Regions from separate parts of the Bradyrhizobium sp. USDA 327 genome, predicted to be linked through region 3. Evidence: predicted binding sites of a transcription regulator. Region 3 holds the regulator's gene; each other region holds the start of a gene.

Region 1 (3,272 bases), 170 kb from region 3:
CGAGCAGAGCCCCTTGGCGATCATGTCGGATGCCCTGGTCCAGCCGGTGTGACTGCCGCCGCGCACGACATTCGGCGCGCCGTAGACGATGGCATCGCCGTGGCTCGCTGCCGCCCGCGCCGTCTCCTCGTTGATCGGAAACTCCGCGATGTCAGCGCCGAGCTCGCGAAACTCCCGGCGCATCGCCGGCGTTGCGTCATCATGCGAGAGCATCCGTACCCCGGCCGCGCGGGCAGAAGCGGCGAGGCGCGATACCGAAGCGGGCACCTCGTCGGCGCGCGAAACCACGCGCTCGACCAGCCGGTCGAATTCCTCGCTCGAAAGGCCAGTGCGCTCCACCATGCGGTTGCGCTTGCGCGGCTTGGCCATGTCGGCGACGGTGCCGTCCATGTGGTCGTTGAAGGCGAACAGGTCGACGCGGCCCTCGGCGAGCCACTGGGCGATCTCGCCTTCGGCGTCGAGATTGTAGGTCTCGTGCCGCAGATGAAAGCGGGTGTCGGCGGCGAATTGCGGGCGCTGGCGCTCGATCGCCTCCATCAGGCCGCGCGCATTGTCGGCGCTGCGCAGGCCCGGCTCCCAGGAGCAGGTCGTGGCGTGAAAGACGGTGGTGATGCCGTTGCCGATCGCCTGGCGGTCGCTGTCGGCGAGCGCGACGTCGATCGGGAAATCGACGCCGGCGCGCGGCATCATCTGTCGCTCGAAGGCATCGCCATGCAGATCGACGATGCCGGGCAGCACCAGCAGGTCGCGGGCATCGATCGCCAGCCGCGCACGACCGCGCGAAGCATCGACCTGTGCAATATCCGTTCCGGACACGAGAAGTGAGGTTTCGACGAACTCGGCGCCGATCAGGGCCCGGCCGCCTTCGAGGAATATGTCTGTCACGCGATCGCGCTTCGTTTGCTGGCGGGAGAACTGGCGAGAGAGCTCGCCCGTGCTTCGTATGTCGAAAGAAAATCTTCAATCCCGAGCTTGCGGAAATCGGGCAGCGCCTCGCGCAATTTGTCGTGATCCCAGTCCCACCAGGCGAGCTTCGCAAGGCGCCCGGCGATCTCCTCCGAGAACCGCCGCCGCACGATCCGGGCCGGATTGCCGGCGACGATGGTGTAGGCCGGCACGTCCTTGGTGACGATGGCGCCGGCGGCGATCACCGCGCCGGTGCCGATGTTGCGCCCCGGCAACACGATCGCGCCATGGCCGATCCAGACGTCGTGGCCGATATGGATGTGATGCTGGCGCCGCCAGTCGAAGAACTCGGCATCGTCCCTCTCACCTTCGAAATAGGCGCTGGAGCGGTAGGTGAAGTGCGCCTGTGTCGCGCGGTGCATCGGGTGGTTGCCGGGATTGATGCGCGTCATCGCCGCGATCGAGCAGAACTTTCCGATGGTGGTGTAGGTGATCTGCGAATCGTTGACGACATAGGAGTAATCGCCCATCGCCACTTCATGCAGGATCGTGCGCGCGCCAACCTCGGTATAAGCGCCGAGCCTGGTCTCATGCAGTTTGGCCGAGGGGTCGATGGTCGGCTGGACCGAAAGAGCTTTGGCGGCCATGTTGCATCCGGGGTGCGAGGGCGGGCGTTCCTCTTCGAGTGGATTCATGACAATGTCATGACGTAGCGATGACAGGGGATGACGTGTGCAGGATCGCTGCGCTGCAACGGTCGTGTCACACAAGTGTTAAGCATGGACGTTAGCGATTGGCTCCAGCTACTCTGGAGCCCTGCATGCTGGTGGTGGATGGTCTGACGTGTCGCTTCGGCGCAAAAGCCGCGGTGGACGACGCTTCGTTTGAGGTTTCTCCCGGCGGCTTCGTCGGTGTGATCGGGCGATCCGGCGCCGGGAAGTCGACATTGCTGCGAAGCATCAACCGTCTGGTGACGCCGACTGAGGGACGCATCCTGTTCGACGGCGTCGACGTCACCGCATTGAGCGGCAAGGAGCTGCGGCGGTGGCGTGCGCGCTCGGCGATGATTTTCCAGCAATTCAACCTGGTCGGCCGGCTCGACGTGCTCACCAACGTCCTGATGGGGCGTCTTGCGACGATGCCCGCCTGGCGTTCGCTGTCGCAGGCCTGGCCCGAGCAGGACAAGGCGCTGGCTATGTCGGCCCTCGAGCAGTTCGACATCGCCTCGCTCGCCGCCCAGCGCGCCGACCAGCTCTCCGGTGGTCAGCAGCAGCGCGTGGCGATCGCCCGCGCCCTGGTGCAACAGCCCGACATCATTCTGGCCGACGAGCCGATCGCCTCGCTCGACCCGCGCAACACCAAGATCGTGATGGATGCCCTTCTGCGCATCAACAAGCATTTCGGCATCACCGTGCTCTGCAACCTGCATTCGCTCGATCTCGCCCGCAGCTATTGCGACCGGCTGATCGGCATGGCCGCAGGCCGCGTGGTGTTCGACGGCGCGCCGTCGATGCTGACAGATCGGATTGCGCGGGAGCTCTACGATCTGGAAGCCAACGAGGTCATGGGCGGTGCGCCGACCGCCGCGCCCGAGGGTGTTCCGGCGCTCGGCAGCGCTGCCGCCGCCTGAGCGGCGGAAGCGTATATTCAACGTTTCGCGTTAAAAGAACTCCAGCTGAAGAAGAGGGGTATCATGATTACTCGTCGATTGATTCTTGCCGGTGCCGCGGCCCTGGCCTTCACCGCCTCCGCCTCCGCCGAAGACTGGCGGAAGAAATACCCGGAGATCACTCTCGCCGTGGTTCCCGCCGAGAACGCCTCCGGCGTCACCGAGCGCTTTACGCCCTTCATCAACTATCTGTCGAAGGAGCTCGGCACGAAGGTCACGCTACGCGTCGCCAATGACTATGCCGCCGTGATCGAAGGCCAGCGCGCCGGAAACATTCACATCGGCTATTACGGCCCTGCAGCCTTTGCCCGCGCCCGGCTGACCGGTGTCAAGACCGATGCGTTCGCGATCGAGGTCAATGCTGACGGCTCAAAGGGCTACTACTCGGTCTTCTACGTGCTCGCGAAATCGCCCTACCAGAAGGTCGAGGACCTCAAGGGCAAGAACCTCGGGCTCGTCGACCCGAACTCGACGTCGGGCAACAACATGCCCCGCTTCAAGCTGAACCAGATGGGCGTCGATCCCGAGGCCTATTTCTCAAAGGTCGTCTTCACAGGCAGCCATGAAAATGCGGTGCTGGCGCTCGCGCAAGGCACCGTGGATGTCGCCGCCAACTGGTGGAACGCCGATGACGATTCCAACCTGACCCGCATGCTCACCAAGGGCATGCTGAAGAATGCCGACGGCACGCCGATGA
Region 2 (3,272 bases), 420 kb from region 3:
ATCCAGAGCACGCCGACGACCGGCGGCGCCACCGCATAGGGCCAGATCAGCAGCGTGCGGTAGAGCATCGAGCCGCGCAGCGGCTTGTCCGCCATCACGGCGAGCAGCAGCGCAAACGACAGCGACGACACCGCGATCGCGAACGAGAAGAAGAAGGTGCGTAGGATCGCCTCGAAATAGGCGGGGTCCTTGAACAGGTCGATATAGTTCTCGAACCAGACGAAGCTGGTCGAGAGGCCGAAGGCGTCCTGGAGCAGGAAGGACTGGATCACCGCCTGCAACGCAGGCCAGTAGAAGAAAATCAGGACGATCGCGAGCTGCGGCGCAACCAGCGCATAGGGCAACAGCTTGGATTGGAAAATGGCTTGCTTTTGCATGATGCCCGCAGCAGCGGCAGGCCGGCTTCACCGGCCTGCCGCTTGTCGCCTTACTTCACGGCGGTCTTTTCGAACTGCCGCAGCATCGTGTTGCCGCGCTCGACGGCCGAATCCAGCGCCTGCTTGGCGGTCTTCTTGCCCGCCAGCGCCTGCTCGATCTCTTCGGCCCAGACGTCGCGGAGCTGCACCATGTTGCCGAGGCGCAGGCCGCGGGAGTTCTCGGTCGGCTCCTTGTTGGTCAGCTCGAGCAGCGGGGTCTCGAGATAGGGCTGGTCCTTGTAGAAGCCTTCGGCCTTGGCCTTCTCATAGGCCGCCTTGGTGATCGGCAGATAGCCCGACGATTTGTGGATATAGACCTGACGATCGGTATCGGAGAGGAAGGTCAGGAACTTCGCGACACCCTTGTATTCTTCCGCCGACTTGCCGCCCATGATCCAGAGCGAGGCGCCGCCGATGATCGAGTTCTGCGGCGCGCCCTTCACGTCGGGATAATAGGGCATCGGCACCGCGGTGAAGGCGAACTTGGCCTGCGCCTTGACGTTGCCGAAGAAGGCCGACGAGGTCAGGTAGAGCGGGCATTCGCCTGACGTGAAGCGGCCTTCGCCGGTGGTGGTGCGGCCGGCATAGTCGTAGGTCTTGTCCTTCTGGAGCTCGACCAGCTTCTCGAGGTGCTTGACCTGGAGCGGGCCGTTGAACGTAAGCACGGTGTCGAAGCCGTCGAGGCCGTTGGCCTTGGTCGAGAGCGGCACGTTGTGCCAGGCGGAGAGCTGCTCGAGATTGACCCAGGTGACCCAGGAGTTGGAGAAGCCACAAGTGGGATGGCCGTTGTCGTGCAGCTTCTTGGCGGCGTCGAACACTTCAGGCCAGGTCTTCGGGATCTCGACATTCGCCTTCTTCAGCTCGTCGAGATTGACCCACATGACGGTCGACGACGAGTTGAAGGGGAAGGACAGCATCTCGCCCTTCGAGGTCGAATAATAGCCGGTGATCGCGGGCAGATAGGCCTTCGGATCGAACTTCTCTCCGGTCTCGGCCATCAGCTTGTAGACTGGCTTCACGGCGCCGGTCGCGGCCATCATGGTGGCGGTGCCGACCTCGAACACCTGCATGATGTGCGGCGCGTTGCCGGCGCGGAACGCCGCGATGCCGGCGTTCATCGTATCGGCGTAGTTGCCCTTGTAGGTCGGGATCACCTTGTAGTCGCTCTGCGCGGCGTTGAAGTCGTTGGCGAGCTTGACGATGACGTCGTTGTTGGCGCCGGTCATCGCGTGCCACCACTGGATTTCGGTCACAGCCAGCGCCGGCGAAGCCGACAAGCCGACCGTGAGTGCAAATGCGGCAGCCGCACCAATATGTCGAAGAGCCATCAAGAATCCTCCCTTGCCCGTCACTAAAGAAGCGCTTGCGCTAGCAGCACCATATGACGTTCACATGACTGTGTAAGCGGCCGAAACGAAAGCGGCAAGCGCTGGAAAAGGGAAGCCGTCAAATAGGCGAAGACGTGCGCGCCGCACGCGTGTGGTCGCGCCGCAGTGCGGCATCGTTGTGTGAGGCTGACGGTCAGGCCGCGGGCTCCAAACCTCTCTCGCTTGCGGGAGAGGTCGGCGCGCAGCGCCGGGTGAGGCCTTTATCCTCTGGGGGACTGTCCCTTCGCGGAGACACCCTCTCCCCAGCCCTCCCCCGCAAGCGGGGGAGGGAGCGCACCTGCGGCGACGCTCGATCCCGGTCTTATCTCAGCGCTTGCGCTCGGGGCCGCAGACCGTGCCCTTCTCGACCATCGCGTCGATCTCGGCCTTGGAGTAGCCGAACTCGCCGAGCACCTCCGCCGCGTGCTGGCTGAATTTCGGCGGCAGGCGGCGCAGGCTCGGCTTTGAGCGATCGAGCCGGATCGGTGACGCCACGCCCTTGTACCAGTCCTTCTCGATAATATCGCCGCGGTAGATCGTGTGCGGGTTTGTCAACGCCTGGTCGATCTTCTGCACGGGGCCAGCGGGCAGGCCTGCCGCGAGCAGGCGATTGCACAGCGGCTCGGCCTCGTGCTGGCTGAACACGGCGGCAAGCTCGGCGCGCAACGCCTCGCGATTGGCGATACGGTCCTTGTTGCGGGCAAAGCGCGGGTCGGTGCCGAGCTCGGGCTTGCCGATCTCCTTGGCGAGCTTGCGGAACGTGCCGTCATTGCCGACGCCGATGAAGATGTTGTCGGTCTTGGTCGGGAAGATCGCGTAGGGCACGAGGTTAGGGTGCTCGTTGCCGGTGAGGCTCGGCGGCTTGCCATGCATGAAATAGTTCGCTGTGTGCGGATGCATGATGGCAAGACCGGTCTCGTACAGCGTCGTCTCCAGGAACTGGCCCTTGCCGGAGCGCTGCCGCTCCGACAGCGCCATCAGGATGCCGATCGCCGCATAGAGGCCGGTGGTGATGTCGACCAGCGGCACGCCGATCCGCATCGGCCCGCTCTCGGGCGAGCCGGTCGCCGCGATCATGCCCGTCATGGCCTGGATGATGGCGTCATAGCCGGGATCGCCGCCGCGCGGGCCGTCGGCGCCGAAGCCGCAGATCCGGCAATGCACGAGGCGCGGGAATTTTTCGCGCAAGCTCTCGTTGCCGATGCCCCACTTCTCCAGCGTGCCCGGCTTGAAATTCTCGATCAGGACGTCGGCCGTCTCCAGCATCTTGAGCAGCACCGCGCGGCCGCCCTCGGAGCCGAGGTCGAGCCCGATCGAGCGCTTGTTGCGGTTGATGCCGACGAAATAGGCCGCGTCTTCCTCGTGGAAGGGAGGGCCCCATTCGCGCACCTCGTCGCCCGCGGGCGGCTCGACCTTGATCACGTCGGCGCCATGGTCGGCGAGGATCTGGGTGCAGTAGGGACCGCCGAGCACGCGCGTGAGATCGATG
Region 3 (3,272 bases):
GCGGTGCGGCCCGAGGTGATCCTGTTCGACGAGCCCTGCTCGGCGCTCGACCCGATCTCGACCGCCAAGGTCGAGGAGCTGATCCAGGAATTGTCCGAGAACTACACGATCGCGATCGTCACCCACAACATGCAGCAGGCGGCCCGCGTCTCCGACAAGACCGCCTTCATGTATCTCGGCGAGCTGATCGAGTTCGACGACACCAGCAAGATCTTCACGTCGCCGACCGACCGGCGCACGCAGGATTACATCACCGGCCGGTTCGGCTGAGGAGACGGAACATGGGTTCTGAACATACCGCAAAGGCTTTCGATACCGACCTCCAGGAACTCACCCGCCTGGTCGCCGAGATGGGCGGCATCGCCGAGCGCATGATCGTCGATTCCGTCGACGCGCTGATCCGCCGCGACGTCGCGCTCGGTCAACGCGTCGTCGCCACCGACGCCGAACTCGACACGCTGCAGAAGCGCATCGAGGAGCGCGCCGTGCTCACCATCGCCCGCCGCCAGCCGATGGCCGTTGATCTGCGCGAGATCGTCGGGGCCATGCGCGTCGCGACCGATCTCGAGCGCATCGGCGATCTCGCCAAGAACATGGGCAAGCGCGTCGCAGCGCTGGAGACGGATTTTCATCCGCTGAAACTGTTCCGCGGCCTGGAACACATGACCGACCTCGTACAGCAGCAGGTCAAGTCGGTGCTGGACGCCTATGCCGCGCACGATCTGCCGGCAGCGATGGCGGTGTGGAAGGGCGACGAGGAAGTCGATGCCATCTGCACCTCGCTGTTCCGCGAACTCCTCACCTACATGATGGAGGATCCGCGCAACATCTCGTTCTGCATCCATTTGATGTTCTGTGCCAAGAACATCGAGCGGATCGGCGACCACGCCACCAACATCGCCGAGACCGTATTCTACATGATCGAGGGTCAGGCGATCACCGACAAGCGGCCGAAGGGCGACATGACGACCTTCGCCACGACGGTGCCGAATACCTAAACGGTGCCGAATACCCAAGGAGCGACGACAACATGGGCGCACGCATTATGGTGGTTGAGGACGAGGAAGCTCTCACCGAGCTTCTTCGCTACAACCTCGAAGGCGACGGCTATGACGTTGAGACGGTGATGCGCGGCGATGATGCCGACACCCGCCTCAAGGAGCACATTCCCGATCTGATCGTGCTCGACTGGATGCTGCCGGGCCTGTCGGGCATCGAGCTGTGCCGGCGGCTGCGCACCCGTCCCGAAACCAAGCAGCTTCCGATCATCATGCTGACCGCGCGCGGCGAAGAAAGCGAGCGGGTGCGGGGACTTGCGACCGGTGCCGACGACTACATCGTCAAGCCGTTCTCGGTGCCGGAGCTGCTGGCGCGCGTGAAGGGCCTGCTCAGGCGCGCCAGCCCCGAGCGGCTCGCCACCGTGCTCGCCTATGGCGACATCGAGCTCGACCGCGACAAGCGCCGCGTGGCGCGTTCGGGCCGGCCGATTGATCTCGGCCCGACCGAATATCGTCTGCTGGAGTTCTTCCTGGAGCATCCCGGCCGCGTGTTCTCGCGCGAGCAGCTGCTCGATAGCGTCTGGGGCCGCGACATCTACATCGACGAGCGCACTGTCGACGTCCACATCGGCCGCCTGCGCAAGCTGCTCAATCTCGGCCGGGAGCAGGATCCGATCCGCACCGTGCGTGGCGCCGGCTATGCGCTGGACGATCGGTTCGCGAAGGCGGAGCAGACCTGAGTTTTGTGGATGTCGAATTAGCGAGCCGCGGCAACAATCTTGGCCGTCATCCCGGGGCGCGCGTAGCGCGAGCCCGGGATCCATAACCACAAGACGTGGTTTGGCGAAGACTCGCAGTAGCCATCTCGCGCAATCACTGCGCCCTGTGGTTATGGATCCCCGCCTCCGCGGGGATGACACCGAGTAAGTCGAGCCGTCATCGTGTGACGGCTGCAGTCAGCTAAATCCGCAAACTCACCGCGTGCCCGGCTTCGCCGGCGCGCGCCGGCGATCCGCTGCGGGTTGATACGCCACGCGCGAATGCTGGGCGCAATAGGGCAGGCCGGAGAGCGCCTTGCCGCCGCAGAAGAAGAAATCCGGGCTCGAGGGATCTCCGACCGGCCAGTGGCAGGTCGCCTCGTTCAGCTCCAGCAGCGACAGCCGCTGGTTCATCGGCACCACATTGTCGTAGGTGACGGGTTCGGCCTCCACCTCGACCTCGAAGGCCTGCGCCAGCGCGGTGTTGCCGCGGGCAACGGGGCGGGTCACCCGCATCATGTGCTGCGCGGGCCGCGCCTTGCGCGGCCGGGGCGCTGCCGACGAAGGGCTCTTGGCGCGGCCGGACAGGCCGAGCCGGTGCACTTTGCCGATCACGGCATTGCGGGTCACATTGCCGAGCTCCGCCGCGATCTGGCTGGCCGAAAGTCCGGCCTCCCAAAGCTTCTTCAGCTGCTCGACGCGATCATCGGACCAGGTCAAAACCGTCATTGCACCCTTTCCCTCGCTGCGCGCCTACCATCCTGGGGCCTTCGCAGCGATTGCCTAAGCCTTGAAAAACCCGTGCGGCCAGAATCCCTTAAGGCTCGCCGGGCGCGCTCAAGACGCCCGAACGTTTACGCCGGTACATGAGGACTTAAGGGATCAGAACTGCTGCACGAGATGTCGTATCTGACAGTCCAAACGCTACAATATGGCGTGACTCCCGCGCAAGAGTCCGCCGACTCGCGTCCACATGTTCCGTGGTGAAAATCCCGCGAAATCGGCACCGCAAGACTACGGATTCAGCGTTTCGCGGGGCTTTCCGGGCGGCATTGACACCCGTCTTGCCAGGCATAAGATAGTCCTACGTGCCGCCCTTAAAAGGCGGCACGTTTCGTTTTCCGGGCCGGTCAATGGTGCGTTGCGTAATGCGCGCGTCACACCGTCCGCAACATTCAAGTGACGTCATGACGAACAGCGCCGCGCCGCATTTGCTCCCCGTTTTCGCCAGGGCCGACCTCGGTTTCGAGCGCGGCGAAGGCTGCTGGCTGATCGCAACCAATGGGGATCGCTATCTCGATTTCACCTCCGGCGTGGCGGTGAATGCGCTCGGCCATGCGCATCCCACTCTGGTCAAGGCGTTGCAGGAGCAGGCGACGAAGCTCTGGCACATGTCGAACCTGTTCCAGAGCCCGGACGGCGAGAAGCTCGCGGCGCGTCTGTGCAATGAGAGTTTTGCGGACTTCGTGTTCTTCTGCAATTCCGGCGCCGAGGCGCTGGAAGGCGTGATCAAGCT

What was found. The regulator PhoB, encoded in region 3, activates phosphate uptake and scavenging genes when phosphate is short. The targets are predictions, from matches to a motif close to TGTCATNNANCTGTCAT.
Region 1: a site for PhoB is predicted at 1,600-1,616, ahead of phnC (phosphonate ABC transporter ATP-binding protein). Genes of this name have one in related genera too.
Region 2: a site for PhoB is predicted at 1,798-1,814, ahead of ugpB (sn-glycerol-3-phosphate ABC transporter substrate-binding protein UgpB). Genes of this name have one in related genera too.

Annotation. Positions count from the first base shown of each region.
Region 1 covers NZ_JBGCCW010000001.1:7,755,398-7,758,669, forward strand. Annotated here, with positions in the region: gene ABIA42_RS36545 (alpha-D-ribose 1-methylphosphonate 5-triphosphate diphosphatase) at 1-885, opposite strand, end outside; gene ABIA42_RS36550 (chloramphenicol acetyltransferase) at 882-1,553, opposite strand; gene phnC (phosphonate ABC transporter ATP-binding protein) at 1,727-2,536, shown strand; gene phnD (phosphonate ABC transporter substrate-binding protein) at 2,600-3,272, shown strand, end outside.
Region 2 covers NZ_JBGCCW010000001.1:7,164,332-7,167,603, forward strand. Annotated here, with positions in the region: gene ugpA (sn-glycerol-3-phosphate ABC transporter permease UgpA) at 1-377, opposite strand, end outside; gene ugpB (sn-glycerol-3-phosphate ABC transporter substrate-binding protein UgpB) at 428-1,744, opposite strand; gene ABIA42_RS33880 (CaiB/BaiF CoA transferase family protein) at 2,111-3,272, opposite strand, start outside.
Region 3 covers NZ_JBGCCW010000001.1:7,581,191-7,584,462, forward strand. Annotated here, with positions in the region: gene pstB (phosphate ABC transporter ATP-binding protein PstB) at 1-270, shown strand, start outside; gene phoU (phosphate signaling complex protein PhoU) at 282-998, shown strand; gene phoB (phosphate regulon transcriptional regulator PhoB) at 1,031-1,738, shown strand; gene ABIA42_RS35720 (GcrA family cell cycle regulator) at 1,973-2,485, opposite strand; gene ABIA42_RS35725 (aspartate aminotransferase family protein) at 2,944-3,272, shown strand, end outside.